Regions from separate parts of the Pseudoalteromonas sp. SG41-1 genome, predicted to be linked through region 2. Evidence: predicted binding sites of a transcription regulator. Region 2 holds the regulator's gene; the other holds the start of a gene.

Region 1 (15,616 bases), on a different contig from region 2:
CTTTAAAGATGGCTATAATGAACTAAGAATAGACACTCCAGCTGGGCTTATAAAAGCGTATGTTGAACTTAACAATAATCAGTTACAGCAAGTATATTTTGATAATGTCGCCAGTTTTGTTGATAAATTAGACGTTAAAATAAGCTTGCCGATGTGTGGTTCGGTTAGCTGTGATATAGCGTTTGGCGGTGCATACTACGCATTTGTTGATGCAGATACTCTTAATTTAAGCTTAGCACCTGACAATCATGGACATATAATTAGCCTTGGGAAAGCCATTAAACAGCAAGTGACTAATCAATATCAGCCAACGCACCCAACCGATCAGGCACTGGGTTTTTTATATGGGGTTATTTTTTACTCCAATAGCCAGTTATCACAAATTAACCACTTTAGCCGTCATGTGTGTGTATTTGCCGAAGGTGAACTTGATCGAAGCCCTACAGGCACGGGCGTAAGCGCTCGTGCTGCATTAGCTTTTGCCAAAGGCGAATTAGCGGTAGGACAAAGTGTAAATATTGAGAGCATTTTAGGCTCAGCATTTAATGTAATGGTTAAGCAAACATGTGAGGTTAAAGCACGGTCTGCGATTATTCCTCGTGTTACGGGTACAGCCTTTGTGACGGGTAAACATACCTTTTTAATTGATCCAACAGATCCCCTAAAACAAGGATTTATTTTTCGATGAATAATCATTTTTTAGTACGCCAACAATTACTAAAACAACGTATGGCAGAGCAAAACTTAACGGCGTTATTAGTGTTAGGGCATGAGAATATTCGCTACTTGAGCGGGTTTAGTGGTAATGCCGCGTATGCAATTGTGACGCAAGCTAGCTGCATACTTATTACTGATTATCGTTACTTTGAGCGCGCACAATCTGAGTGCCAAGGGTTTGAAGTGATCAGCCGCGACCGTGATAGCGAAAGTTTAGGCTGTTGTATTAACCGTTTTTTACCTGCTAACAGCCATTTAGGTTTTGATGCGGCATTTATTAATGTGGCATTGTGGCAGCAAATTGCTAGTGATTTGAGTGGTCACACATTAATGCCAATTCAAGGAGTAATTGAACGTCAGCGCATGATCAAAAATGACTGGGAAGTAGCACAAATAAAAGCTGCGGCTGCGATTGCGGATGAAGCACTTGCACACACTATTCCATATTTTAAAGTAGGTGTAAGCGAACGTGATTTAGCCTTAGAGCTAGAGTTTAGAATGCAAAAATTAGGCTCTGAAGGAATGTCGTTTGCAACGATTTTAATGTTCGCAGAGCGTACCTCGCTGCCCCATGGTAGCCCCAGTGATAGAACACTTAAAGAAGGCGACTTTATTACCCTAGACTTTGGCGCTGTTGTTAATGGCTATCGCTCAGACATGACACGTAGTTATGTATTAGGTAAAGCGTCAAGCAAACAAGTTCAAATTTACAATGCAGTTGCGACTGCACAACAAGCTGCTATTAATTTAATTAAGCCAGGGGTTGATTGCATTGATTTACAAAATGCATCACAACAAGTATTGGATGGCTCTGGTTTTGGAAAATGGGCAGGACAAGGGCTTGGCCACGGCTTAGGGCTATTTTTACACGAGCAGCCGTTTATCAATAGCAACGTTAAGCACGTATTAGAAGTGGGCAATGTGATCACCATAGAGCCAGGTATTTATATCTCTGAATATGGAGGGGTGCGTTTAGAGGAGGACATCTTGATCACCAACACGGGTTATGAAATTTTAACTCACGCACCTAAACCATTCGAACTGGAGTTATAAAATGCAAGTTATTGATAAAAAACACATTGATAACGCCCTTGATTTTGACTCGTTAATCACTGCTATGCAGCAAGGTTTTGCCCTCGATTTTACTATGCCAAAGCGTAACGTCTATGAGTTAGATAGCAACAGCGGTAGCCGGGATGCGTTTGCTGTGTTACCTGCATGGAATGAACAAGTGATTGGCGTAAAAGCATTTACTTATTTTCCTAATAATGGCGAGGCGGGCTTTGATTCTTTGTATTCTAAAATAATGTTGTTTTCGCGCGAGCACGGCGAACCGTTGGCACTGGTAGATGGCACGAGTATTACTTTATGGCGTACGGCAAGCGTATCGGCGCTTGCGAGTCGTTATTTATCCCGAGAGAATAGTAATCATTTAGTATTTTTTGGCAGTGGTAACTTAGCCGAGTATATGGTGCGTGCGCATTTGGCTGTTCGTAATTTTAAACGAGTAACGCTGGTGGCGCGTAATCATTTAAAAGTAGTCGCCCTGCAAAGTTGTTTAGAGCAGTTATATCCTGATGTTGAGTTTGTCATTGGGCAAAGTACGCAAGAAGTAATTTACAGTGCTGACGTGATCAGCTGCGCGACCGGCTCTCAAGTGCCATTATTTGATGGCAACTGGTTAAAATCAGGCACGCATGTTGACCTAATCGGTAATCATCAGAGTGACCATCGCGAATGCGACACCGCCACAATTACTCGTAGCCGCGTTTATGTTGATAGTAAAACCAATGTATTAGGAGAAGCAGGTGAATTATTAATACCAATAAGTGAAGGTGTATTTTGCGAGCAAAGCGTATGTGCTGAATTAGCTGATTTAGCGAAGGTAAATACCGTAGCCCGTTTTAACGAAACGGATATAACGGTATTTAAATCAGTTGGTACAGCACTGAGTGACTTGATTGCTGCAAATCAAGTTTATCAATCTCTACAGAACTAATAGATAATTTGTGGTGAGTTTTTAATGTGTGTGCTGTGTGTCTGTTTTAGTTTTATAAGGTAAGTGAAAGATGAATACTGTGCTATTGATATTGGGTGTGTGTTTTATTTTTGCAGGGTTACTGCCTCTTTTTAGGTGGTTAAAGTGTAAAATAAGCAAACATCACTGGCGCGTGTGTGTGATTGATAACATCACTAATGCGGTTAATACTCGTATTGGTGCTCATGAACTATTGCCGTCACAGTCAATGTTAGTTAGCTTTAGATTTAACAATCATTTGTATAGCGTATTGGTCAGTCACGACAACACCCTGCTCACACGATTCAAACAAGGCGAGCCTTGCAGTGTATTGGTTGATAAAAATAACCCGCAAAAGGTTTATAACAACTCACAACTATGGCAAAGCTATGCATTAGTTTGGTTGGTTAGCGGTCTAAGTTTGTGCGTGGGGAGCTATTTTTTAACGTGAGGTAAACGAGCATGCTTGGTATGCAACTCACTTATATTGTTTAGTTTTTAGTTATAAAAAAAGGGGGCCAGCCCCTTGTTAAATAGTATGTTATTTAGGTTGGAAGGTTGAGTAACTATTTATTAGGTTGCGATAATCTGGAATGTGGTTTGAGAATAGAGTCCCCAGTCCTTCCACATCATTGCGCCAGTCTCTATGTAATTCGCAAGCTGCGCCAAACCAGGTCATAAGTTGTGCGCCAGCAGCTGACATGCGATCCCAAGCTGCATCACGAGTCATTACATTAAAGGTGCCTGAAGCATCAGTGATCACGAATACATCAAAACCCTCTGCTAAAGCGGATAAAGCTGGGAATGCAACGCATACTTCAGTTACTACTCCAGCAATAATGATTTGTTTTTTTCCTGTAGCTTTAATAGCGGCAACAAACTCTTCATTATCCCATGCGTTAATTTGTCCAGGCCGAGCAATGTAGGGCGAATCTGGAAACATTTCTTTTAACTCAGGTACTAGCGGGCCGTTGGGGCCTTCTTCAAAGCTGGTGGTTAAGATTGTTGGCATCGCAAAGTATTTTGCACAGTCTGCCAATGCGAGTAAGTTAAAAGACATCCACTACTTTTAAAAATTAAAATGACACCTAACTTCAATACAGTTACAAGAGTTTTTATGTGTCTAATGATATTAAAAAACTCTTCTCAGAATAGTAAATGTTCATTTTTGGGCGAGTATAGCAAATAACTGGCAGCATAAGCTTCAGCCTTGAGCTGATAAAAAGTAAAAAGTTGTTTTATATGGTATTACGCTAATAGTTTTTCGCAATTTTTGAGGTTACTTCGTCGTTTAAAGTGTTGGTGTTCACAATATCGGTCAATTGCATCTGGTTTACCAACTGCACCATGAAAGACTTTAGTAAACCTACTGGTGATTTTTAGCCAGTTTTCAGGGCATATGTTTAGTTGCTCTAGTAGCGGTGGCAAAGAATGATCTATATAACCTGTTTTATCTGTTTTTATGCAGCGCCCTGTTTTATCAACAAGGTTTAGGTAAGAGTTCAGTTCAAAAGGCAAACCATTTACAGTGTGTTTTGTCGTTAAACCTGCAAAGCGAAATAAGGACCTAGGTTGTTTGGCATTTTGTGCTGCTGCAATACGTTTTTTAATACTTGTATAATTTGAGTTTTCAGGTGATGAAGCGGTTCCAGCACGGATTGGGTTTAGATCGACATAGGCCATACAAGCCACTAGTGCTGACTCATCAAGTAAAGCTTGAGATTTAAAGCGTCCCTCCCAAAATCTACCTTTACAATTATCTTCTTTATTAGCTTTGCGAGCAATGTACTCATTAAGTGATCGCATAAACCAGCTAATGTCCATTAGCCTTGAACGATATTCTCCAATGCTAGACTTTGCTAATTGCAGTTCGACAGTAGAGAGCACCTCATTTTTCACAAAGCGTTGAGTTAATAAAGTACCTTTAAATGCTTTGTGCCAGCGTAAAGCAATGGCTTTATCATTTAGGCGGTTAGCTTTATTATTATCTACATGAAGGATGATATGTGTATGATTACTCATCACAGCATAGGCGCATACATCAATACAAAATATTGAAGCGAGCATTATAATTTTATCTTCAACCCATTCTCTGCGGTGCTCATACGATTGGCCCGTATGCTTGTCTATGCCACATAAATAAGCTTTTCTTACGCAACGAGATATACAGTGATAGTAGCGAGTATCACTTAGGCTAATTTGTCTTTTTCGAGCGATTGCCATAAAACCTCCAATGTTGTGTTTCTATAAAAATACTAGTCACTTTATATAGGACTGCAACTTTATGATGGGTTTGAATTGGAATCAGTTGTTGAATTTAGATTTAAATGGGTGTCATGTAAGTTTATATAGGATTGTAACTTTATGATGGGTTTGAATTGGAATAAGTTGCTGAATTTAGATTTAAGTGGGTGTCATATAAGTTGGTGTCATATAAGTTTTTACTTTATATAGGACTGCAACTTTATAATGGGATTGAATTGGAATCAGTTGCTGAATTTAGATTTAAGTGGGTGTCATGTAAGTTTTTTATCATTATGCGACTTGTAATAAGGTGTAATGTTTTATTTCATGTCGACGTTTACGCTTATAGGGCTGTTAATCCTAGCAGCGTAAACGTCACAGGAACTCGACAATGATTACTTCAAAACTTTTATTTGTGGTTTTACTTGGTACGGCATCGATTGCGCATGCTGGTACGCAGTACACAACACAACCTGCAAGCAATATTACGACAACATCGGCGCAGTTAAATGGTTATTCGGCATCTACTATTGGCTTAAGTGGTGAAATAATTGATTATGGTGAAACCACAAACTATGGCTTTAGTGTTTTAGTCACACCCGCAGGAGTTAATGGCCCTGTGAGTGCGCAAGTAGCTAATTTAGATTGTGGAACGCAGTATCATTTTCGGTTTCATGGTGATCCAAAACCGCCCAGATCAACACTGCAAGGTGAAGATCTCACTTTTACCACGCTACCATGTAACCCCACTATATTAAACAATATCTCCCTAGAAACAGGTGGCCAATATTACGTTGTGGCTGAGAATAATGGGGGGGATACAGTGAATGCAAATCGTCTTGCAATTGGTCCATGGGAGCAATTTAATTTAATAGATATTAATGGCGGTGATTTGCTAAGTGGTGATGAAATACATATCCAAACAACATCAGGATACTATTTTGTGGCAGAGCAAGGTGGTGGGGCTGCACTTAATGCAAACCGAACTGCGGCATCAATATGGGAAACGTTCACTATAGAATTACCAAATAACCCTGGTGCATTAATTCAAAATGGTGACAACATCGCGCTTAAATCGATTAATGGTTATTACGTACAAGCGGTCAATAATGGTGGTTTTGGAACCAATGTTCTGCCTACAGTTATAGGTTGTAATGCAATGTATCCTTGCTCATTAGAAATGTTTAAAATAATATTTTAAGTATGGGTCGCAATTACCAAAACAGTCTATTGTAAGGTAGTTGCGACTTTCAATATAATACGTTGCACTTGCTGCTGAGGTTTACTCCATAGCGCAGTGTTAACAACCGTATCAAAGTATGATATTTAATTATTCAAAGTATATATGACACTCTTAACAATCATTTTCAAAGCTCAGCTGCACTATTTAACGAGGTTTTTTAGCATAGGGTAGACGCGTTATAGCGTGTGTTTTGTGATAACTATCTAAGCCGCTAATGGTGACGGTGTTGATTGACTCTAAATCGATAAAACCATCCTCTAAAATTGCTGAGTCTTCAACATGTAAGTCTATAATCTCACCGATTACTAACTCAGTGCCATTTACGGCAAGGTGTTGATGCTCAACAAATTTAACAGCATACTTTAAACGGCTTTGAGCAACAAACGGAGCCGAAAAATTAGCCAGATACTCGGTTGTAAGGCCTGTAGCATCAAATTCAGATTCATTTTTATCGTAACGGGCAGAAGTCTGGTGAGCTTGTTCCACAATCTCGCTATTCACTTGGTTAATAGTGTAAACACCGGTTGCTAAAATATTCTCGAAAGTATGACGAGGTACACTATGTGGGCGCATAATCATACCTACAAGCGGTGGATGCGCGCCAAGGTGAATAACCGAACTTACAATTGCTAAGTTGGTGTTGCCTGCACTATCTTGAGTACCAATTAAGTTGGCACTTTTAAAACCAGATAGTGAGTTTATTAAATGCGTACGGTAGTGTTTATCTAACTGACTAATGGCGTCTGTTGTAAAGTGCATGGTTTATCCTTACCAGTGTATGTGCTCACCTTGCCAATCAATGTAGGCGGGTTGACCTACCTCAGTGAGCTGTTCAGGTTGTTGTAAAAGAGTATAAAGTTGTGATGCTACAAACTCAGGTGTAAAGAGCTTACCTGCGGGTACATTTTTTTGAAACGGCTTAGATAAATTAGTATCTGTTGTGCCCGGATGAAAAAGAATTAAACGTGTTTGTTTTGCGCGTCGTTGCAGTTCAATAGCTGCTGTTTTGAATAACATATTAAGTGCTGCTTTTGAGGCGCGGTAGCTGTACCAGCCGCCTAAGTTATTGTCTGTAATACTACCTACTCGCGCACTTAAGGCCGTTATGGTACAAGGTGTTTTGTGGCTAAGTAGCGGCGCGATTGCTTGCAGGCACAAAATAGGAGTCAATGTATTGGTGTTGAGTAAGGTATTGAAATAATGCTCATCGATATCGTCGAGTTTTTTTTCAGGCATAGATTGCGCATAATGTAGCTGGCCGTTAAAAATAACTACCTGAGTTGGGTATATTGCGCGCTCTTTAAGTAAGTTTGTTAATTCACTTAAGCGTGCTTTGGAATAGTCACAAACAAACTGCTCAACAACAATACCGACAGCGGATGTGTCAATAGAGCTGCGACTTACACAAAAAACCATAGCCTGTGGATCGTGTTTGGCAATTTCTTTTAGATACGCATTTGCAATTTCACTACTTGCACCGAAAATAATATAAGCGTTAGTCATTATTTTATCCCACAACTTGATTGACAGAAAATGCGTGTGATCTGTCTGCGGTACTTAGCAAACAGGCGATAACTTAAATCGGCAATAAAGCGTATTATGGGTAATTGTAGCAGCTTTAGCCATGAATGACGGCCAACCGTTTGCCATGCTTCAAATGTGACATCTAATCCGTAAATCATTTCACCGTTATCACGCTGGCCATGCAAAAACGCCATGGCATCGTGGCGTTTTATGTTTTTAAAGCGCTGCTCAAAATCATCTTTATTTATATCTTCGAGTATTATTTTGTTGTGTGTGTCAGCACGCTTAAGTGAATCCATTTCTTTAACACAAAGCGGGCAATTACCATCGTAAAAAATAATCATAGTTACTCAAAATTCATCGATTCATTATGTCTTGTTACGAAATAGAATAAGCCTTGGATCTGTTAAATTATCCATTTGGATGATATTAATAGAGTCTTACAAATATAAAGGTAAGCAAAGTGTCGATTTTTTACCGCATTTTACACTCCACACTTAAAAATTGAACACGGCTTATTATTAGTACCTTTATGGTATAAACATCAACAATGGAGTATCAGGAATGAGTGAACAATATGCCGCCTTGCGTGGGAACGTTAATTTATTGGGGCAATTATTAGGCCAAACAATCAAAGACGCCCAAGGACAAGCGATTTTAGATAAAGTAGAAGAAATTCGAGCTTTAGCTAAGTCATCCCGCACAGGAAACGAGCAAGACCGCCATACCTTAATTAATGTTCTGCATGCTTTAACCGATGAAGAGTTACTGCCAGTGGCACGTGCTTTTAATCACTTTTTGAATCTAGCCAATGTTGCAGAGCAGTTTCATACTATTTCTCGTTTTAATGACGTGGGTTTTTGTCAGCTAAGCCCGTTAACACAAACTTTAAAAGCATTAGCTAGCCACGCACAGCAGGGTAAAATAAATCCCAATGAAATCGCAGAAAGTTTAGCTAAACTGCATATCAATTTAGTTTTAACTGCACACCCAACTGAAGTAACTCGCCGTACAATTATTAACAAACACGTTGAATTAAGTGATTGTTTAGCAGCTCTTGAGCGTACCGATAACCTGCCTTATGAGCGTGAAAATATATTAAACCGTATCGCACAGTTGATCAGCCAAGCATGGCATACAGACGACATCCGTCGTTCACGTCCAACCCCAATTGATGAAGCAAAATGGGGTTTTGCAGTTATCGAAAATAGCCTATGGCATGCCGTTCCGCGTTTTTTACGAGACTTTAATAAAGAAGTAAAAGAGCACCTTGATTTAGAGTTACCAAACGATTACAGCCCCGTTGAATTTACCTCATGGATGGGGGGCGATCGCGATGGCAATCCATTTGTAACAGCATTAGTGACGCAGCAAGTGCTGGATCATGGGCGCTGGATGGCACTGGATTTATACAGTCGCGATATCGACACTTTAAGCACTGAGCTTTCTATGTCACAAGCCAGTGATGAGCTAGTCGAGCTCGCTGGACAAGATTTTGAACCGTATCGTGCGGTATTAAAAGTACTCAAAGCGCAAGTGAGTGAAACCGTTGCTCATCTTGGCGCTAAAATTATGAATAAGCGCACCGATGCACAAGACATCGTCACTGACATTGAGCAGTTAAAGCAGCCGCTTGAGGCATGCTACCGTTCGTTGCTTAAGAGTAACATTGCGGTGGTAGCCAATGGCTTATTATTAGATGTGTTACGTCGTATTAATAGCTTTGGTATTCGTTTAGCTAAACTAGATGTGCGCCAAGACTCATCACGCCACAGTCAGGTATTTTCAGAGCTCACTCGTTATTTAGGTTTAGGTGATTACGAACAATGGCAAGAAGAAGATAAGCAGGCATTTTTATTAGCCGAGCTTAACTCTCGTCGCCCGCTTATTCCTAAACATTGGCAACCAAGCGCTGATGTAAAAGAAGTCCTCGACACCTTTGATGTAATCGCCAAGCAAGATGCGTCGACGTTTGGTTTATATATTATTTCAATGGCACGCACAGCCTCTGATGTATTAGCAGTACAACTGCTATTAAAAGAAAGTGGTTGTAGTTTTAAACTGCCTGTTGCGCCATTATTTGAAACCTTAGATGACTTAAATGCAGGCAGCGATGTTATTACTCAATTGCTAGATAATAACTGGTATCGAGGCCAAGCTGAGGGCATACAGAATGTTATGATAGGTTACTCAGATTCAGCCAAAGATGCTGGGATGATGGCTGCCGGGTGGGCGCAATACGAGGCAATGGATAAGCTTGTACAATTGGCAGAGCAACGCGGTATTGAGCTGATATTATTCCATGGCCGTGGTGGTACTGTTGGCCGTGGTGGCGCACCTGCTGCGCAAGCCTTGCGTTCACAGCCACCAGGTTCACTCAAAGGTGGCCTGCGTGTTACCGAACAAGGGGAGATGATCCGCTTTAAGTTTGGCCTACCTAATGTGGCGCTGGAAAGTCTAAACATCTATGCAGGTGCTGTGCTTGAAAGTAATTTGTTACCACCACCAGAGCCAAAAGATGAATGGCGTGATGTAATGGCGTTGATCAGTGAAAAGTCATGTGAGCATTACCGTAATGTAGTGCGTTTTGATGAAGACTTTGTGCCGTACTTTAGAATGGCAACACCAGAGCAGGAACTATCAAAATTACCGCTTGGTTCGCGTCCAGCAAAGCGTAATCCCAATGGTGGTGTTGAAAGCCTGCGAGCTATTCCGTGGATTTTTGCTTGGAGTCAAAATCGCTTAATGCTACCAGCATGGCTTGGGGCACTAACTGGTTTACAAGCTGCACTTGAAAAACACGGCATAGACACCCTTAATGAGATGAGTCAACGCTGGCCGTTTTTCAGAGCCCGTCTAGAAATGCTTGAAATGGTATTCAGTAAAGCGGACTGTTGGTTAAGTGCGCATTACGACGACGCTTTAGTTGAAGAGCAATATAAACCACTAGGTGAAAAACTGCGTAAAGAGCTCAAGCAGGCTATTTCACTGGTACAATCGTTAAGTCCACAGCAAAGTTTGCTTGCCGATCAACCTTGGATAAAAGAGTCTATTGGTTTGCGCAACCCGTATACGGATCCATTGAATGTGCTTCAAGTTGAGTTGTTAAAACGTTCGCGCGAAGCGGCAGAAGGCAGCTCTGGTGACATTGATAACGCGTTAATGATTACTATGACTGGGATTGCCGCAGGTATGCGTAATACCGGTTGATTATCCAATAATTAAGTGTGGACTTCTTTGCTGTGTTTAGCAGCGAGAGGTCCATTAATTAGTTAATTGAGCACTAACAGTGCGCTGTGCTGGTAAGGTTCGGCGCATATATTACCAAGTAAGTTATATTTATCCGCATTAAACATCTTATTTAATCTTAGTTCAGCTTAGATGTATTGAATACAGTTACTTCCTATCGTTAAGCTGTTTCAGGTTATAACTTAGTTACAACAAGGTATTTTTTGGTATCATTTTAGCAAAAAAAACCATCCTTTATTCTGTATTAACGCTCTGGTCAGACCTGATTTGCTACTAGATATTGACTGTCTGTTTTTTTTATCTAGAATGTCGGCTGTTTTGCCATAATGGTAAGTGTATTAATAATTGAGTAGTAATATGTCGAATGTGTCTACTTGCATCACGTATGATGCATCTACGTCATTAATAATGATGACGCTAAGAGGGACGGCAAGTGCACAGGATGTGATGAACTTTTATCAAATCGCGCAGCAGTACGTATCTATTTACGGCAGTAATAAGTTACTCGTTGATGTGTCTGAATTAACGCATAAATTTCCGGCAAGTGAACTGCTGACTATTATGCCAGCAGTATCTCAGTGGTTAGCTAGTTGCTTTATTGCTCGCGTCGTTAGTTTTGATGGTTTTATGCACGATTTGTTTTTGCAAAAAGCACAGCGCTTTGATATAAAAGCAGAAAATTTTGATTGTTTTAACAGCGCGAAAAATTGGTTAGTAAATCAACCTAGCATTTAAGCGTTGAACCTTCTAAACTAGTTAGCCATTAAATCATAAAACTAGTCTATGTCTTCATTAACGCCTACAGTAAGTACTCAAACTAGCTGCGTTTTTAGCTTCAGTGAAAAACAACAGCAGCAGTTATATCTTCACGTAAAACAGCACAAGGGTATTTTAAATACCGCTGATATCACAGCTTTGTGCGCGCAATATAAGCAACCTGTCGAGGTTATACTGCGTGCCTGTTTACCTATTGCTGCAAAATTTGCAGTTGTGCCTATTTCACATTTTTTTGTTGGGGCAATTGTAGTTGGCTACGATAAACACGGTGAGCAACATTTTTATTTTGGGGCTAACGTTGAATTTGTACAACAAGCATTAAGCTTAGTGGTTCATGCTGAGCAATCGGCAATTAATAACGCTTGGCTCAATGGCGCGAAAAAAATAGCTAAAATTGCTATCAGTGATGCGCCATGTGGTTATTGTCGTCAATTTATGAATGAGTTGGCTGATGCGCAGAGCTTTGATATTTTATTACCGCAGCAGCAATTCAAGCTGGCTGATTTACTCCCTCACTCATTTGGTCCGCAAGATTTAGGTAATTCTTATAGCTTGTTTAACCCCGCTCCACAACAGCATGAATTTGTTGTAACTGATGAACTGGATAAAACGTTGTTAAGTTATGCGTTGGCTGCATATGTACCTTACTCTGAAAATTACAGCGCAGTGAAAATTAGTACTTTCGAAAATGGTAATTTTTATGGTTGTTATGCGGAGAATGCCGCGTATAGCCCGAGCTTATCACCACTGCAAAGTGCGGTGAGTCAATTGCATTTAGCCGGTTTGGCAATGACTAAAGATGTTGTCAAAGGGATTGAGTTACTACAAACGCAGGGTAAGGGAAATCAGTTGAGTGTCAGTCAAGCAGTACTGGCAAGTTACACTGATTTGCCAGTACTACAAAGTATTAGTTTAAATATTAAGCCAACAGCAGTTTAGCGGCTTCGAGTACCACGGCGACTGATTTTTTCTCAATCTCGCCGTGATCTACATTGGGGATTTCTTGGCGAGTACGATTAACCAACACACCAGCTACACAGGCTGCTTTTAGCCCCAGTGCTGCACACATTGTAAATAAGGTTGCTGATTCCATTTCATAGTTCATCACGCCCAGCTTTTGCCATTCTTCACAGCTACCTTGAAATGCTTTTGGTACATAACCCGAGTAAGTGTCGTAACGTTCTTGACCTGGGTAAAAAGTATCGCTTGATGCAGTAATACCAATATGAAAATCAATGCCTAAATTACCGCACGCATTTACCATCGCTTGAGTGGCGAAAAAGTCAGACACCGCAGGGTAGTTCAATGGCGCAAAATGTTGGCTCGCACCATCTAAACGCACAGATGCTTGGCTGATTAAAATATCACCTTCATTAATATGAGGTTGAATAGCGCCAGTTGTGCCAATTCGTAAGAATGTTTCAACTCCCAATTGCGCCAGCTCTTCTACTGCAATGGAGGTTGAAGGACCACCAATACCGGTTGAGCAAATAACCACAGAGCTACCGTTAAGTTGACCTAAGTAAGCATGAAATTCTCGGGTTTGGACGAGGCAAGTTGGGTTTTCGAGAAAAGTTGAAATACGTGCTGCACGATCTGGATCGCCCGGTACAATTGCAAGTTTTGCACCGTGTAGATCGTCGCGGGTGAGTCCTAAGTGAAATACCTTTTCCATAGCGGGGCCTTATTTATAACTTTTGTTCTAACGTCAGTTAATAACGCTAATTTATAAAGAGTTGTTGTCAATTTAGCATAATTACTACAATGCATTGCCTTGTACAGGACGGATGTCCGTTATCAAATTTATTCATCCTCTTTGAATATTCAAGCAACTGACTTTAATTTGTGTCATCGCCGGTAGTTGACTTGTATTCATAGACACTATATCAATCCTACTAGGCACTCTATTTTAGTTTATACGTTGTTGGACGAATAAGTATAACCAATTGTTATTATAGAGATTTATATAGTTATTTAAAATGTAGCTAAAGCGGCGAGAGTAATAAAATTGCGAGTGAAAATCGGCGCGTGAATCTTTTATTAATTTTATTTTCAACAACGCTCTTTTGCATAACTACGCAAAAGCACACAGTAAGGAATTGCAATGAGCACACAATGGCACACATTTAAAAGTAAAGTTGAGCACTGTTTATGTCCGCCGGGCGATGGCGTTTTTACGGTTAATACTGCAAAAGAACGTAAAGCGGCGCTGCGTATGAAACTGTATGGACAAGAAGATAATGTCGATACGCTATGGCGTGCATCACTCGATACACTTAGTCAAAGTGAGCATAAAGCGGTGACTTTAGGCATTAGCTCTGACTGTGGTGGTGGCATTTTACGCGGCGCCAACTGGGGGCCGTTGTTTTTACGTTCAGCATTGATTGATCAGCAGCCTCAGGCAAAGTCGTTTGATTTAGGTGATGTAAGGGTTATTCCACATTTATTGCATGATAAATATTTAAACGACGCGACTATCAGTAATTGCCAACAGGCATTATATGATAATCCAAGCAGTGAGTATTATGTCAGCCCGTTGTCTATCACTGAAGATGTATGCGATAGCTTTTATGCAACGTTTACTGATAAAGGCATTTTTGGTATTGGTGGTGATCATTCAATTAGTTACCCGTTAACTAAAGCGTATTTGAAGGCAAAGCGTGCGCAAGGTAAACGCACTGCGATTATTCACTTTGATGCGCATACCGATTTACTCGTTGAGCGTTTAGGTATCGATTTATGTTTTGGCTCGTGGTGCACGCATATTTTAGAGTTTTTACCTGCACCACATCATCTGATCCAATTTGGTATTCGTTCAAGCGGTAAGCCAAAAGAACACTGGGAATCTACCTTTGGCGTTAAACAACATTGGGCCCATGAGATCATCGAACGAGGCGCGCCGGCAATTGCCGCAGAAGTAATTGCTCAGCTTAAAGCTGATAATGTTGATGAACTCTACGTCAGCTTTGATATTGACGCCCTCGATGAAGAGTTTGCATCAGCAACAGGCACACCCGAAGGGAACGGTTTAACGCCGCAGCATGCTTTGGATATCTTAGTTGCTTTGGCTGATGAATTTCCGATCACTGGCGCTGATATGATGGAAATTGCCCCATTTACTGACAGTTCACTGATTGGTCAATCGAGTTCAGATACAACGCTTAGAGAAGGTGCAAAAATTTCAGCATTTTTAATTAATGCCATGAACCGCGCATAGTCAATAACAGTTAATATAAGCAGCATGCTGAGGCATGCTGCTTTTTTAATTCACAAATCAGCTATTTGCCGTTATATTTAATTTACATCAAGAGAGGCTTAAAATAATAATCGGTGGGGTAAGAGTGGCTAAGTGGTGTTATTTTTTATTAATAATCTTAAGTAGTCAAACTGTAGCTAAATTAAACATAGTTACAGAAAACTTTCCGCCTGCTCAATATATTGATGAAAATGAACAGCTTGTTGGCTATATCGCTGATAAAGTTCAAATGGTGTTAGCTTCTTCAACACTCGATTATACAATTTCAGTGCATAGTTGGAGTACTGCATTTAATATGGTACTGCGCGATCCGCAAACGTGCATTTTTTCTATGGCGCGCTCAACTTCTCGTGAAAAGCAATTTATTTGGATTGCAGAATTAGCACAGTTGAACACTTATCTTTATGCTTTGAATTCGAAAAGCATCGTTATCGATTCCCTAGAGCAAGCAAAGCAATACCGAATTGCGGTATTAAAAGATAATTACAGCCATCACTTTTTATTATCACAGGGCTTTGAAGAAGGTGTAAATCTAATGCTGATGAATAGTTTTGATAATATTTTTAAAATAGTTCAAAGCCGTCAAAGC
Region 2 (15,616 bases):
TTAGTAGCATCATGGGGTAGCTTTAAGGAAGATAGCTTAGCGCTTGATGAAATTAGCAAATATCGTCCTTTAGCACTTAAGCTAATTGATGAGGTGAAGTTCGACCTTTAATGAGTTTAAAATTTTCACTGTCGCGATGGCAGTTATTCGCGTGGGTTATTGGCATAGTGTTGATAACCCCATTGTGTTTTTTATTGTTCGAATCACTACAAGGCGATTCTGACGTATTTAGCCACCTCTGGGATACCGTGCTATGGGATTATACCCGCAATACACTGTTACTTATTTTGGGTGTTGGCGTTGTCAGTTGTATTATTGCCCTTCCGCTTGGCTGGTTAACCGCTTATTGTGATTTTCCCGGCCGTAAACAGTTTGAGTGGGCGCTTATGCTGCCCCTTGCGATGCCGACCTATATTATTGCTTACGTTTACACTGATCTGTTTGATTATGCCGGTCCGGTGCAAATAGGGTTACGCGAATGGTTTGGTTGGCAATCACCTAATGATTATTGGTTTTTTGATATTCGTACTTTATCTGGTGCGATTATTATGATTGCCTTAGTGCTTTATCCTTATTTGTATTTGATTTTTAAAACTGCATTACGCGAACAGTCATTTAAATTGGTGCAGGCGAGTCAGTTGATGGGATTATCACCTAAGCAGAGCTTTTTCAAAGTTAGTTTACCACTTGCTCGAGGGGCGATTGTGGCTGGACTGACGCTGATCAGTATGGAAGCAATGGCTGACTTTGCAACCGTTAATTATTTTGCGGTAAGTACTTTAACCACAGCGGTTTATGATACTTGGTTAGGGTATTATTCGTTAACAGCTGCGGCTAAAATTTCAGGTATTATGTTACTTATATTGTTTTTAGCGTTAACGATGGAGCGTTTTAGTCGTCGTAATCAAGCTGTATTTGAGCGCCAACCAAGCGTCAACAGTGATGCGCTATATAACTTAACGGGCAAAAGTGCATGGCTGGCAACTATCTTTTGTATTGCAGTGTTATTTTTTGCCTTTATATTACCTGTCGCTGTGTTAATGGGTTATGCCATTTCATATTTCGGACAAGCATGGAAAAGCGTATTTTTTCTCTATGCATGGCAAAGCTTTAAAGTCGCGGCCATCGTGAGCATTATCACCATTATTTTGAGTCTGTTAGTGGTATTTTATCAGCGCATTGCTAAGCAGCAATATCCACTTGTACCTGGGCGATTAGCCAGTACAGGTTATGCGTTACCTGGAACAGTACTCGCTATTGCAGTGTTGTTACCATTGACCTTGTTAGACGATAAATTAAATACTTGGTTAGAGCCAATAGGTATTACACCGGGGCTATTATTGAGCGGTACTTTGTTTGCAATTATATTTGCATATGTGGTGCGCTTTTACGCTATAGCTCATGGTGCAATTGAAGCTAGTTTTATGCGGATAAGCCCATCGCTTGATATGGCGAGTCAATCAATGGGGAAAAGCCAAGGCCAAACTCTACGCAAAGTACATATCCCGTTATTACGTCGTGGTATTTTAACCGCAGGATTGTTGGTATTCATTGAATGCATGAAAGAATTACCTACCGCATTGTTATTAAGGCCATTTAATTTTGAAACCTTAGCGACTCATGTGTTTCAGTATGTCAGTGATGAGCAGTTAGAGCTGGCGTCTATTTCAGCGTTAGCAATTGTTTTGGTGGGGTTAATTCCTTTATACTTTATTAATCGCTCGATGGAGCAACGCAGTTAATGAGCAGTTTAGTATTAGAAAATTTATCGTATCAATACAACGGCACATCCGTGATTGAGCACTTAGATTTAACTGTCGCACAAGATGAAATAGTGTGTTTACTCGGTGCTAGTGGCTGTGGAAAAACCACCACATTAAAAGCTATTGCTGGGCTGATTGAAGCAAAGCAAGGAAAAGTATTTATTGATAGTAAGTTAGTCAGTGATGAGCATACTTTTTTAGCGCCAGAGTATCGAAATATTGGCATGATGTTTCAAGATTATGCGCTATTTCCACATTTAACTGTGGCTGATAATATTGCCTTTGGCTTAACCAATATGACAAAAGCGGATAAGTTAAAGCGCGTTGCTGAAATGCTTGAGTTAGTGCATTTAATTAATTGTGCAGAACGTTTCCCGCATCAGTTATCTGGGGGTCAGCAGCAGCGAGTGGCAATTGCTAGGGCACTGGCTTATAAACCTAGTTTATTGTTATTAGATGAACCGTTTTCCAATATTGATACGCAAGTACGGTTTGAGTTAATTGCAGATATTCGTCGTATTATTAAAACCCAGCAAGTATCAGCTGTATTTGTTACTCATTCAAAAGAAGAGGCATTTGCGTTTGCTGATACATTAGCGGTAATGCACTGTGGGAAAATTGCTCAACAAGGTACGTCTGAGCAGCTATTTAGTGCTCCAAGCTCAAAGGTAGTTGCAGAATTTCTTGGTCAGGGCATATACTTAGACGCAGAAGTATTAACAGCAACTGAATATCATACTGCTTTCGGATGTGTTGAGTCATTAGTTACGCATCGTCATGTTAAGCAAGTTGGGAAACTTTATGTTCGCCCACACCATCTTGAGTTAATACCTTTTCAATCACAAGGCTGTAGTGCAAATACGGTGACTATTTTAAACAGTCGTTTTGTTGGTTCGCATTTTGTGTATAAGGTTATGGTTGATGGACAAGAAATTGAAGTTGCTGCTCAGTTGGGCCACTCATTTTTAGCAAATGAACAGGTGACAATAAAAATAACACCACACACGGTTAACTTTTTCGCAGATTAAGTGCTTTAGTATTTTTAATTTCATTAAAAACGCCGTGTATGAGATTTTGAGTTAAGGAAATACCATGGCGCAAGCGCAATCTGGAATTTGTGCTGAGGCAAACTTGCACGGTTTACATTTGTTTTTTAATGTATTTGATGGCCACGATGAGTCATTACGCAAAAAGTTAAAATACGTTAGCGCTATCCAAGATGAGTTTTCAGATCAGTTTTCTGAATCGATGCTCTCCAGCCTAGTTGCAGTGGGGGCACAGTATTGGCCGCACATTCTGCCTGAATTTCTGCCTAGTGAATTACAGAGCTTTCCTAATATTCCTCATAATGATCATATTATGGGGGCTCAGCCTTTTGATTTATTTGTCCAAATTCGTTCCGATAGGGAAGATGTAAACCATTTATTTGCTTTGCAAATTCTTAAGTTATTTGCCCCCGATGTTGAATTAGTTGAGCAAGTGCGAAACTTTCGATTTTTAGATGGTCGCGATTTTAATGGTTTTATACTCGGTGGTGACACTCCTCATGGTCGCCAAAAGCGCATCACAGCGTTAATCAATAAACCCAACCATTTTGAAGATCAAGGCAGTTACGTACATATACAGCGCTATAAGCATGACTTAAGTGTGTGGCAAAATTTACCTCTGAGTGAGCAAGAGCAAATAATGGGACGCACTCGCTTAGATAATACCTTGATTATGCCTGCGACTGAGAATAGTCATGCTGTACGCACTGAGTTAAAAGATGAGCAAGGGCAACCACTGCAATTAAATCAAAACATGCCTTATGGTGACGTTTACGAACAGGGTATATTAGCGATTAGTTATGCAGCACAGGGAAATGCATTTGAGCAAGTATTACGAAGTCGATTAGGTGATGCCGATTGCTACGATCATTGGCTTGATTTTACTCAAGCCGATATGGGTTCTGCATTTTTTGCCCCATCAATTAACTTTTTAAAGCAGCTGTAAAAAGTTTGAATCGGTAGATTTATACCGTATCAAATAAAATACGCACACGTTCAAGAGTTACATCAATTTCAGATACTTTAGCTGGAGCGATAAAAATAGTATCGTCACCAGCAATGGTACCTAGTACGCCATCTGCTTTACCTAATGAATCTAATAGTCGAGCAATTAATTGTGCAGCTCCTGGGCTGGTTCGAATAATGATCATCATTTCGTTATGCATTATATCAATCACTAACTGACGTAATGGGCTTTTCGCTGTAGGTACGCCCATTTCAGCAGGCAAACAATAGACCATTTCTTGTTTGGCATTACGAGTGCGTACCGCGCCAAACTTGCTTAACATCCGCGACACCTTACTTTGACTAATATTATCAAAGCCTTGCTCTTTTAGGGCGTCAACAATCTCACCTTGTGAACCAAAGTTTTCTTCTTTTAAAAGTGCCTTAAAGGCCTTTACTAATGCTTCTTGTTTATCTTGTGGTTGCATATTATAGGTTCTTATTCATAAGTGATGCGCTAATTGTACACAATGTTGCATACTTATGCAGTAGTTGTTTGCTTTTGCGATGGATTTTAGTGCTGTAAACCAGCAAGTTTACAACTATGGTCTAAATTATATGTGAAATAAGCAGGATAAATTTGTCTTTAGTCGTTAATTTCATTATCTTTAGAGCCACAAATATTTCCTACCTCAAATTACGGAGAATTCCAATGAAAGTTGCTGTATTAGGTGCTGCTGGCGGTATCGGCCAAGCGTTGTCTTTATTATTAAAAACAGGCTTACCAGCTGGTTCTGAATTATCACTTTATGATGTTGCTCCAGTTGTTCCTGGTGTTGCTGTTGATCTTTCTCATATCCCAACTGACGTTAAAGTTGCAGGCTTTGGTGTTGATGCACTAGATCAAGCGTTAACTGGTTGTGATATCGTTCTTATCCCTGCTGGTATGCCACGTAAGCCTGGTATGGACCGCGCTGATTTATTTAATGTTAATGCTGGTATTATCAAAACATTAGCAGAAGGTATTGTTGTTAACTGTCCAAAAGCATTAGTGGGTATTATCACTAACCCAGTAAATGGCACTGTGCCAATTGTTGCGGAAGTATTCAAAAAAGCAGGTACTTACGACGCGAAACGTGTTTTCGGTATTACCACTCTTGATGTGATCCGTTCAGAAGCATTTGTAGCTGAGCTTAAAGGTGTTGACGTTGCAACTGTGAAAGTACCAGTAATTGGTGGTCACTCAGGCACAACAATCCTTCCGTTACTATCTCAAGTTGAAGGCGTTACTTTCACTGATGAAGAAGTTGCTGCACTTACTCCACGTATCCAAAATGCAGGTACTGAAGTAGTAAATGCAAAAGCGGGCGGTGGTTCTGCAACATTATCAATGGGCGCTGCTGCTGCACGTTTTTGTATGTCTTTAGTTAAAGGCTTACAAGGTGAAGACGTTGTAGATTACGCTTACGTTGCTGTTGAAAATGGCGATGCTGCATACTTTGCACACCCAGTACGTTTAGGTAAAAACGGCGTAGAAGAAATTCTTTCTTACGGTGAACTAAGCGCATTTGAAGAGCAAGCTAAAAACGACATGCTTGATACGCTGAAAAAAGACATCCAAGAAGGTGTTGATTTCATCAACGCTTAATTGCTAAGTCGATTGATACAAAAAAGCCTGCATTTGCAGGCTTTTTTATGCTCGAAGGATTTTTATACATTAGGTGTTTATTAGTGATTACGATCAACGGCAATACGAGCCAAGCTAACGAGTGCTTCTTTATACGGTGATTCATCTAATACAGATAAACACGCAATCGCTTTATCAGCTTCTTCGTTGGCTTTATTCATCGTAAACTCAAGTGCTTTGGTTTCATTGAGGGCACTTAGAATAGCTTCTAAGTGGTCCATACCATTACTGTGCTCAATGGCATCACGGATCAACTGTACTTGCTCAGCATTACCGTGGCGCATAGCATAAAGTAGTGGCAGGGTAGGTTTGCCTTCGGCCAGATCATCACCGATGTTTTTACCTAACTGCTCAGCATCAGCATTGTAATCAAGTACGTCATCCACCAATTGAAAAGCGGTTCCTAAATGCATACCATAAAGATTAAGCGCTTGCAGCGTAGAGTCGTCTTTTTCGGTAATAATCGCAGCAAGGCCTGTTGCAGCTTCAAATAATTTAGCTGTTTTAGAATAAATTACCTGCATGTAGCTATCTTCGGTGGTATCAGGGTCGTTACAGTTCATTAATTGCAGCACTTCACCTTCCGCAATCACGTTGGTTGCATCAGCGAGTATTTGCATAACTTGCATTTTACCAATACCAACCATCAGCTGAAATGAGCGGGTGTAGATAAAGTCACCAACAAGTACGCTGGCTGCATTACCAAACTCAGCATTTGCTGTCGGTGTTCCTCTGCGTAAATTTGATTCATCAACGACATCATCATGCAGTAATGTAGCTGTGTGAATAAATTCAACAATAGTTGCTAAAGTAACATGATCTTTGCCTTCATAGCCAAGTGCTTTAGCCGCTAAAATAGCCAACATAGGGCGAACACGCTTGCCGCCGCTGTTTACTATATATAAGCCTAGTTGATTGACTAATGCTACATCAGAGCGCATTTGCGCGTAAATTAGTTGATTGACGTCATTCATATCGTTTTCGATTAACGCCTGGATAGCTTTTATATCCATTGATCTCCGAGCCAATTTTAATGGGTATACGGGGCTGATTGTACAACAAAAAACAGCTTTGCTCGACAGTTTGTGACGATTCGCTGAAAAAACACGGTTAAGCAGCTTAATTTAGCCTTAATTTGGAAAGATAACTTTTTTATTTGAGAAAATTTACGTTAATTCAACATGGTTGTTTTTTATTCTTAGTGCGTGTTTGTTCGTGGTGTAATTTATTTGTCATGAAACGCTAAAAAGGCTTGGCATAATGCCAATTTAATATAAAATAGGTGAAAATATTGAATCGCCTTCAATGCAGCTATTTTTTATTCATTTAATTAATAAAACAGGCTTGCTAGTTTTTGCACATTAGCGTAAACTTCGCGCCCTATTGAATAATATTTTAGTTGCGTCGATTTGAGGGCGCACAGACGGAGTTAATTATGTACGCGGTTTTCCAAAGTGGTGGTAAACAGCACCGTGTGACTGAAGGTCAAACAATTCGTCTTGAGAAATTAGACGTTGAGACTGGTGCAGCAGTTGAATTTGATTCAGTACTTTTAGTTGCTGATGGTGAGAAAATCGAGATCGGTGTACCGTTCGTAAACGGTGGTAAAATAACAGCTGAGGTTGTTTCACATGGTCGCGGTGAGAAGATTAAGGTTGTTAAATTTAGACGCCGTAAGCATTCTCGTAAGCAAATGGGCCATCGTCAATGGTTCACAGAAGTTAAAATCACTGGCATTAGCGCTTAATTAGAGGTACTTAGAAATGGCACATAAAAAAGCAGCTGGTAGTACTCGTAACGGTCGCGATTCAGAAAGCAAACGCCTTGGTGTTAAGCGTTTTGGTGGCGAATCAGTTCTAGCGGGTAGCATCATTGTTCGTCAACGTGGAACTAAATTCCATGCTGGCACAAACGTAGGTATCGGTAAAGACCACACTATCTTCGCAAAAGCAGATGGTAAAGTTCAGTTTGAACAAAAAGGTCCTTTAAACCGTAAATACGTAAGCATCGTATCTGAGTAATCAGAATCGGTTCTTAAAAAACCCCGCCTTTGCGGGGTTTTTTGTTTTGAAAATAAATATATACCTAAGCCAAGCCTGCAATCAGCTTGGCTTAGGTATATAATAGTGAAATTAACAAGCCAATCCCTAAAGTGAGTAATCATGAAGTTTGTAGATGAAGTAGAAATTCGCGCAGAAGCTGGAGACGGTGGCAGCGGCATCGTATCTTTCCGTCGTGAAAAATATGTCCCAGATGGTGGACCAGACGGCGGTGACGGTGGAGATGGTGGTAGTGTTTATCTACAAGCTGATGAAAACTTAAATACCCTAATCGATTATCAGTTTGAGCGTTTTCATAGAGCTGAACGTGGTACTAATGGCCGCAGTCGTAACTGTACCGGTAAAAAGGCTGATGACTTATATGTGATGGTGCCTGTAGGTACTCGGATCATGGATGTTGATACCCAAGAAGGTCTTGGTGATTTAACTCAACATGGTCAAAGAATTTTGGTTGCAAAAGGCGGTTTCCACGGCTTGGGGAATGCGCGTTTTAAATCAAGTACTAACCGAGCGCCTCGTCAAAAAACATTAGGCACACCGGGTGAAGTACGTAACCTTAAACTAGAGCTATTATTATTAGCTGATGTTGGTTTATTAGGTTTGCCAAATGCAGGTAAGTCTACTTTTATTCGTAGTGTATCGGCAGCGAAACCAAAAGTAGCTGATTACCCATTTACTACGCTGATTCCAAATTTAGGTGTGGTACGTCCAGAAGCAAATAAATCATTTGTTATTGCAGATATCCCAGGGTTAATTGAAGGTGCCTCTGATGGCGCTGGCTTGGGTATTCGCTTCTTGAAACATTTAGAGCGTTGCCGTGTATTACTGCATATTATCGATGTTATGCCTGCCGATGGTTCAAACCCAGTAGATAATGCATTTGCGATCATTAATGAGTTGCATCAGTACAGCCCGAAGCTGGCTGAAAAACCACGTTGGTTAGTCTTTAATAAAATAGACTTATTGCCTGAAGATGAAGCTCAGGAGCTATGTGAGCAAATCGCTGAAGAGTTAGGCGAGACTGAAAATATTTATCATATTTCTGCAATTAATAAGCTAAATACTCAGCCATTAATTCATAACATCATGACGCTACTTGATAGCATGCCAAAAGAAAAGTTTGTACCAGTTGAAGATGAAGAAGTTGAATTCAAATGGGATACTTATCATAAAGATGCCACTAAGAAGAATGATGACGACGACTGGGATAGTTGGGATGATGACGATTATGACGTTGAAGTTGTCTATGAGCGTTAGACTAAAGTAAAATATTTTAAAAGGAGCTGGTGCTCCTTTTTCTTTTTATAATAAAAAAGTATTGGGTTTTAATGTGAAAATTTCAATGATTGCAGCTATGGCTAAAAATAGAGTGATTGGCCAAGATAATGATATGCCATGGCATTTACCTGCTGATTTACAGCATTTTAAAGCGGTTACAATGAATAAGCCCGTGATCATGGGACGTAAAACATTTGAGTCAATTGGTCGCCCTTTACCTGGTCGACGCAACATCGTTATTAGCCGAAATACAGACTATACTGCAGTTGGGGTTGATGTAGTAACATCTCCTGAAGCCGCAATTTCATTGCTGTGTGAGTCTGATGAAGTAATGGTGATTGGTGGCGGGAATGTATATCAACAATTTTTAAAAAGTGCCGATACACTTTATTTAACGTTTATTGACCTTGATGTTGCAGGGGATACTCAGTTCCCTGATTATGAACAATCAGCAAACTGGCAAGTTGTAGAAGAGCTGTATAATCAACCTGACGATAAAAACATTTATGGTTATAAATTCGTCACATTGGATAAAGTTAAGTAACATTATTGCGGTTAAGCTTATAGGTTGATACAATATTAAACAACTAAGGTAGTTATAAAGTATTACACAAGGGTATAAAATGATTAAATTATCAACACTCGTTATTGCTGCAGCTGTTATTTCTGGTTCTGTTGCTTTTAGCGCGCCAGTTAAAGCGGATGATCAGTTAGCTGTTTCAATCTGTGAATACATAGCTGCGGATGATAAAAACCGTCTACGTGATAAATTAAAAAGCTCACGTGTGAAAATTCGTAATATTTATGATGCAGTACAATGTAATGGTCTTAACTTGCTACGCCATGCGGTTGCCAGTAATGCAGTTGATACTGGTGAATACATTGTGAAAAACTTATCTAAAAGCTCTTTAGAAGATGGAGCTGACATAGCATGGGCCGAAGCAAATGGTCATGGCGGTTCTGCATTAATACCAGCTATTAAAGAACGTGCTGGTTTATAAGTTATAATAAATTATTAAAAAAGCCGCGATATCGCGGCTTTTTTGTATCTGAAACAAAAGTTTAACAGATTCGACCTCTATTGTAATTTTATCTGGTAGAATAGGCAGGTTATAAGCAGTTTAAGCAGTGAACAACTATGTTAAGTCCTTTTTATCAGCAACATGCTGACTATGTCTCTATTTCTCGTGAACAAGGGTGTCGTTTCGCAAAGTGCGTTGCTGATGATTACAATCCACTTCATGATAAAGATGCAAAACGTTTTTGTGTGCCTGGAGATTTATTATTTTCATTGGTATTAAGTCGTTATGGCATCAGTGAAAAAATGGAATTTACCTTTGCCGGCATGGTTGATGAGAATACCAAACTCAACTTCCCTGAGGGGGCAGATGAGTTTGATATTACCAGTGGCGATAAAGTCATGCTGAAGGTTAAGCGCGAAGGTAAAACTAGCCAGTGCCAAACACTCACAGATAGTCTAATAAAAAATTACGTTGAGTTTTCAGGTACAACCTTTCCGCATGTTATTATTCCACTTATGGGCAAGCAAGATGTCATGATCAACCCTGCTCGCCCTATGGTTATCTATGAGTCAATGTTGATTAATCTCGATACATTAGAGATCCATGCACCTACGTTAGAATACGCAGAGCCGAGTTTTGAATATACAGGCAAGCGTGGAAAAATCACTTTGCGTTTTAACTTGTTAGAAAATGGCGTAAAAGTCGGCTGTGGTGAAAAGCACATGTTGGTATCAGGTATTCAACAGTATTGCCAAGATACGGTGGATGATCTAATTACGTTCTATAACCAACGTAAAGAAACCCTCAAACCAGCTTGAACATTTAGCAAGCTTAAAAAGGCGCCGCAAAGCGCCTTTTTTGTTATTCGCTTTGGGCGTACAATAGCGCCATTATTTGTTACACAAAGCTAAACTTATGTCTGCGACTACTTTCTCTGAGTTAAAACTCGATCCTGTACTGCTTAATGCACTTGAACAAAATGAATATCATACCCCTACGGCGATACAGCTAAAAACTATTCCGCTGATTTTAGCTGGTCATGATGTTATGGGGAGTGCACAAACAGGAACAGGTAAAACAGCTGCTTTTGTATTACCTCTGTTACATAAATTACTTAATACACCAAGTAAAGATGAGCCGGGTACTGCTAGAGTACTTATTTTGACACCAACTCGAGAGCTTGCTCAGCAAGTCTTCGCTAGCTTTGAAAAATACGCACAAGGTACTGATATTAAAGGTGCACTCGCTTATGGTGGTGCCAGTATTGGCCCGCAAATTAAAGCCATGAAAGATGCACAAGTTGTAGTGGCAACGCCAGGGCGATTACTTGATCATATAATCAAAGGCAGCATTAAGCTATCAAGTGTTGATTCACTGGTGTTTGATGAAGCCGATCGCATGCTTGATATGGGCTTTATTGACGAAATTAAACGTATATTGCGCCATGTTCCCAGTGATCGTCAGACCTTACTATTTTCAGCGACCTTTGACGATAGTGTATTTGAGCTCAGTAAAAAGTTATTAAAAGATCCAAAACTTGTTGAAGTCGATAAACGTAATTCTGCGGCTGTAGAAGTTGAGCAAATCATTTACGCGGTTGATGAAGACCGTAAACGTGAGCTTGTCTCGCACATGATTGGCATGAAAAACTGGCGCCAAGTACTGATCTTTACTCGCACAAAGCAAATGGCCGATCAACTCGCCAAAGAAATGTGTAAAGATGGCTTAAAAACACAGTCAATTCATGGTGATAAATCTCAAGGTGCACGTGATAGAGCACTGCAAGATTTTAAAGAAGGTACCACTCGTGTGCTAGTGGCAACCGATGTTGCAGCTCGAGGTCTAGACATAGTCTCGTTAAAGTATGTGATTAATTTTGAATTACCTTATATAGCTGAAGATTATGTCCACCGTATTGGCCGCACAGGGCGCGCTGGCGAGCAAGGCTTAGCGATGTCATTAGTCAGCCTTGACGAGCAGTGGTTACTTGAAGAAATTGAAGTGTTGCTTGATACTCGTCTAACGCCGCAGTGGTTAGCTGGCTATGAACCTGATCCAAATAAAAAGCCAAAAGACAACCGTAAAAACACCAATAAATCACGTAAAGAGCGCGACAAAAAACGTATTACAGGGCAAAAAACACCAAACAGAAGACGCAAATAATCGTTCTCAGTCGTGACTTATTAATTCATTGCATAGTATAGTATTTATTATCAAGCTCAAAATAAGCAAACGGATATGCTTACTTTGAGTGATAAATTATAAAAACGGATACTTACGCAATTTGTTTTTCAGCTAAGTTTAATTCCATCGTCGCTTTTAATAAGCGGTAAAGATTAATAGATGCATCAATTTCTTCTTTACGGTTGGTTAAACTTTCAATATTTAACCCCAGTGGCACGTCTAAATGCGCGCAACTTCTTAGTATTAAATCTAAGTTTTCACGGCAAATACGTACAGATTCACTCAGTGGGTTTTGCGAATCAAGCATCCGCCATTTAGTTGCATCAGGTACGGAAATTCCTAACCATTGCATAAACTCTAAGGTTTTTTCACTGCCGCAGGGTGTAAAGGTTAGAATAATACGTTTAGGTTCGATACCTTGAGCTTTACAGCTGCGCGCATAACTGGTGATCAAATCCACGGTTGCTTGCGCGTTATACACAGCTTGTGAGATAAAAAATTTACAGCCTTGCGTGGTTTTTTCAAGTAAGCGTTCATGTTCATTACGTTTACTTGCGTGGCGCTCGGCAATGGTAACGCCTCCTAAAAAGAAGTCTTGAGGCTGTTCGCTTAAGACTTTATAAGCATCAGGCAGGCTTAATTTAATATCCCCGTCAGATGATGGACTACCGACTAATACTAGGTTTTTTAAATTAAACTGGTTTTTAGTTTCGCTTAACCACTGTTTAAATTCGGCCACACCGCGCTGTGCAACACTTTTATAAGTGATCACTTCTTGATGCGATAAATTACGTAGTAAGTTACTGTATTCTCGAGGATCTACTGTTTGCTTGAACGGAAAAGGGCGAGGCATCTCAGTGCGACTACTTTCATCTTGAATGTCATAAATAATCACGCCATCGTATTCAATTTCATGCAAACGAGCTAAGAGCTTTTGGGCGATAATTTCAAGCTGCGCTTTATCAGTACCAATACGTGGTGGGGTGGTACCAATTAAGTACACACCCTGATTGGTGTCTTCAATTTTCTCTTGTAGTGATAAAGCCATAATCCTCATTCCAGCTAAGTTAGTGTCTATGGCAAATAATATAGCAGCCATTTAGACGTCTAGATAGATTTTTTTTAGTGAAACTTTTTCAACGAAGGTGAGTTTTATTCATGTTGCTCTGAATGAAGAGTTCTCTGATACACAACTGTTTACATAATTTATTACCTCAGGGGTCTTATATTGACTTGCTTTGTTGCATAATCGGATGACTAAAAACAAGAAATTTATTCAACTAACAAGGGATAGCAATGAAATTTAAATTATTAGCAACGAGCCTTGCGGTAACGCTTGCACTGAGCGGCTGTGCAAATAACAGCGGCTCAAACATGGTCAAAGAGGTTGAGATTGAACAGTCAACGGTTGCCAGTAGTAATGATCGGGTGTTCTCACAAGATTATTTATTAGAAGAGCTTGATAACGGTTTACGCGTTATGGTGGTTAAAACTGATTACCCTGATGTGGTATCACTACAAATTCCAGTGTCTGTCGGTTCTCGTAATGAAGTCGAAGCAGGTAAAACCGGTTTTGCACACTTTTTTGAACACATGATGTTTAAAGGCTCTGAAAAATATCCGCAAGATGTGTATTCTGATATTCTAAAAAATTCTGGGGTTGATAATCGCGCTTATACAACCAATGATTACACTAACTATCACTTAAACTTTTCAAAGCAACATCTTGATAAAGTACTTGAAATTGAAGCGGATATTTTTCAAAACCTGACTTATTCAGAAGAGCAATTTCGTACCGAAGCATTAACAGTTAAAGGCGAATACCTTAAAAATAATGCCAGCCCGGTTCGTAAGTTACTTTCTGCAGTACGTAATGAAGCATTCGAAAAACATACTTATAAACATACCACCATGGGCTTTTTTGAAGATATTGAAGCCATGCCGGATCAAATGGCATACGGTAAAGAGTTTTTTGCTAAGTTTTATAAACCTGAATATGTGTCATTAGTGATTGTAGGCGATGTTGATCCAGCTGAAACTATGGCTATGGTTAAAAAACACTGGGGCCAATGGCAAAAAGGCGATTTCGTTGCTGATATTCCAACCGAACCAAAACAGCAAGCGGCGAAATATATACATGAGCAAAACGAAGGCTTACCAGGGCATTGGTTATTAGTATCTTATAAAGGCACAGCCTGGCAGCCAAAACAAAAAGACAGAGCCGCGCTTGATTTACTGTCACAGCTTTATTTTTCAACCAACTCAGAGCTTTACCAAGAGTTAGTGGTTGATAAACAAATTGCTAGCCAAATGTTTAGCTATAACCCTGATACCAAAGATCCCGGCTTATTACATGTTTTTGTGAAAGTTGAAAATGAGGCTGATTTAGCGGTTGCTCGTGATGCAATTAATAGCACCTACGCAAAAGCTCGCACTGAGTTGGTTGATAGCCAAAAGCTAGCTGATTTAAAATCCAATCTTAAATACAGCTTTATTAACGGCCTAGACTCATCACAAGCTATAGGTTCAACCCTTGCCAGTTATATGCATTTTGAGCGCGATCCAGAAGTCGTCAATCAGTTATATGCAACGGCAGATAGCATCACCGCGCAAGATATTAAAGACATTGCTAATAAGTATTTTGTAGACAGCGGTCGTACTACTGTGACTATGTCTGCACTGGATAAAGTGGCTGGCTTTGAACAAGAAGTGGACTTAAACACTCTCGTTGCTAGCAAGCAAACTGTGCAACAGCGTCATTTTAAAGTGCTAGATAAAACCAATAGTTCGCCATTGATTGATATTAACTGGTTATTCCATACCGGTGCTGCGGCTGATCCTAAAGGTCAAAAAGGCGTAGCTGCACTCACTGCGGCCATGCTTGCTCAAGGTGGTTCACAGGCGAAGAGCTACAACGACATTAAACAGGCACTTTATCCATTGGCAGGTAGCTTTGGTTATCAGATAGATAAAGAAATGATTTCGCTACAAGGGCGTGTCCATAAAGATAACGCTGCACAATGGTATGCACTGGTTAGTGAGCAGTTACTAAATCCTGGCTTTAGAGAAGATGACTTTAAACGCCTTAAGAAAGAGCTCATCGACGGTATAAAATCTGGCCTAAAAGCCTCAAATGACGAAGAGCTAGGTAAAGAAGTGCTTTATCATAAGCTGTATCAAGGTCACCCATATGAGAGCTATAACTACGGTGATCTATCTGATTTAGAAGCATTAACACTTGATGACGTGAAAGCGTTTTATGCGAAAGAATTTACTCAAGCTAAACTGACTGTCGGTTTAATTGGCGCAGTACCTGAATCACTTAAAGCAACCATGTTTAGCGATTTAAGTGCTTTGCCTAAAGGTCAGCAAAGTCGTTTATCGATTCCTGATGCACCAGCGCTAAAAGGTCATCACGCTACAATTGTAGAAAAATCAGCGCAATCGACTGCGGTATCGTTTGGCTTCCCAATTGATACCATTCGTAGTAGTGAAGACTGGACGGCACTGTGGTTAGTTCGCTCATACTTTGGCGAGCACCGCAGTTCAAACTCATATCTTTATGAGCGCATTCGTCAAACCCGCGGTATGAACTACGGCGATTACGCATATATTGAGTATTTCCCACGAG

The links. Region 2 encodes ArgR, which controls arginine synthesis, uptake and breakdown. Its sites were predicted from a motif close to ANTGAATANNTATTCANT; they were not measured.
Region 1: H5203_RS02015 (arginase family protein) is a predicted target of ArgR. The motif match lies at 13,837-13,854, and genes of this name have one in related genera.

What each region holds. Positions count from the first base shown of each region.
Region 1 is NZ_JACJFL010000002.1:79,012-94,627, forward strand. It holds gene H5203_RS01945 (proline racemase family protein) at 1-688, shown strand, start outside; gene H5203_RS01950 (Xaa-Pro peptidase family protein) at 685-1,770, shown strand; gene H5203_RS01955 (ornithine cyclodeaminase family protein) at 1,772-2,716, shown strand; gene H5203_RS01960 (hypothetical protein) at 2,787-3,185, shown strand; partial or broken gene ycaC (isochorismate family cysteine hydrolase YcaC) at 3,276-3,785, opposite strand; gene H5203_RS01970 (transposase) at 3,983-4,957, opposite strand; gene H5203_RS01975 (peptidase S8) at 5,370-6,179, shown strand; gene H5203_RS01980 (flavin reductase family protein) at 6,366-6,980, opposite strand; gene H5203_RS01985 (SDR family NAD(P)-dependent oxidoreductase) at 6,990-7,724, opposite strand; gene H5203_RS01990 (thiol-disulfide oxidoreductase DCC family protein) at 7,724-8,089, opposite strand; gene ppc (phosphoenolpyruvate carboxylase) at 8,310-10,955, shown strand; gene H5203_RS02000 (hypothetical protein) at 11,352-11,729, shown strand; gene cdd (cytidine deaminase) at 11,778-12,710, shown strand; gene udp (uridine phosphorylase) at 12,691-13,446, opposite strand; gene H5203_RS02015 (arginase family protein) at 13,876-14,988, shown strand; gene H5203_RS02020 (ABC transporter substrate-binding protein) at 15,113-15,616, shown strand, end outside.
Region 2 is NZ_JACJFL010000016.1:16,822-32,437, reverse strand. It holds gene H5203_RS11110 (Fe(3+) ABC transporter substrate-binding protein) at 1-111, shown strand, start outside; gene H5203_RS11105 (iron ABC transporter permease) at 111-1,742, shown strand; gene H5203_RS11100 (ABC transporter ATP-binding protein) at 1,742-2,791, shown strand; gene H5203_RS11095 (Dyp-type peroxidase) at 2,856-3,755, shown strand; gene argR (transcriptional regulator ArgR) at 3,775-4,242, opposite strand; gene mdh (malate dehydrogenase) at 4,467-5,402, shown strand; gene ispB (octaprenyl diphosphate synthase) at 5,483-6,454, opposite strand; gene rplU (50S ribosomal protein L21) at 6,877-7,188, shown strand; gene rpmA (50S ribosomal protein L27) at 7,205-7,462, shown strand; gene cgtA (Obg family GTPase CgtA) at 7,604-8,758, shown strand; gene folA (type 3 dihydrofolate reductase) at 8,832-9,323, shown strand; gene H5203_RS11055 (DUF3718 domain-containing protein) at 9,403-9,780, shown strand; gene H5203_RS11050 (DUF3581 domain-containing protein) at 9,918-10,619, shown strand; gene H5203_RS11045 (DEAD/DEAH box helicase) at 10,717-11,964, shown strand; gene H5203_RS11040 (methylenetetrahydrofolate reductase) at 12,077-13,033, opposite strand; gene H5203_RS11035 (pitrilysin family protein) at 13,282-15,616, shown strand, end outside.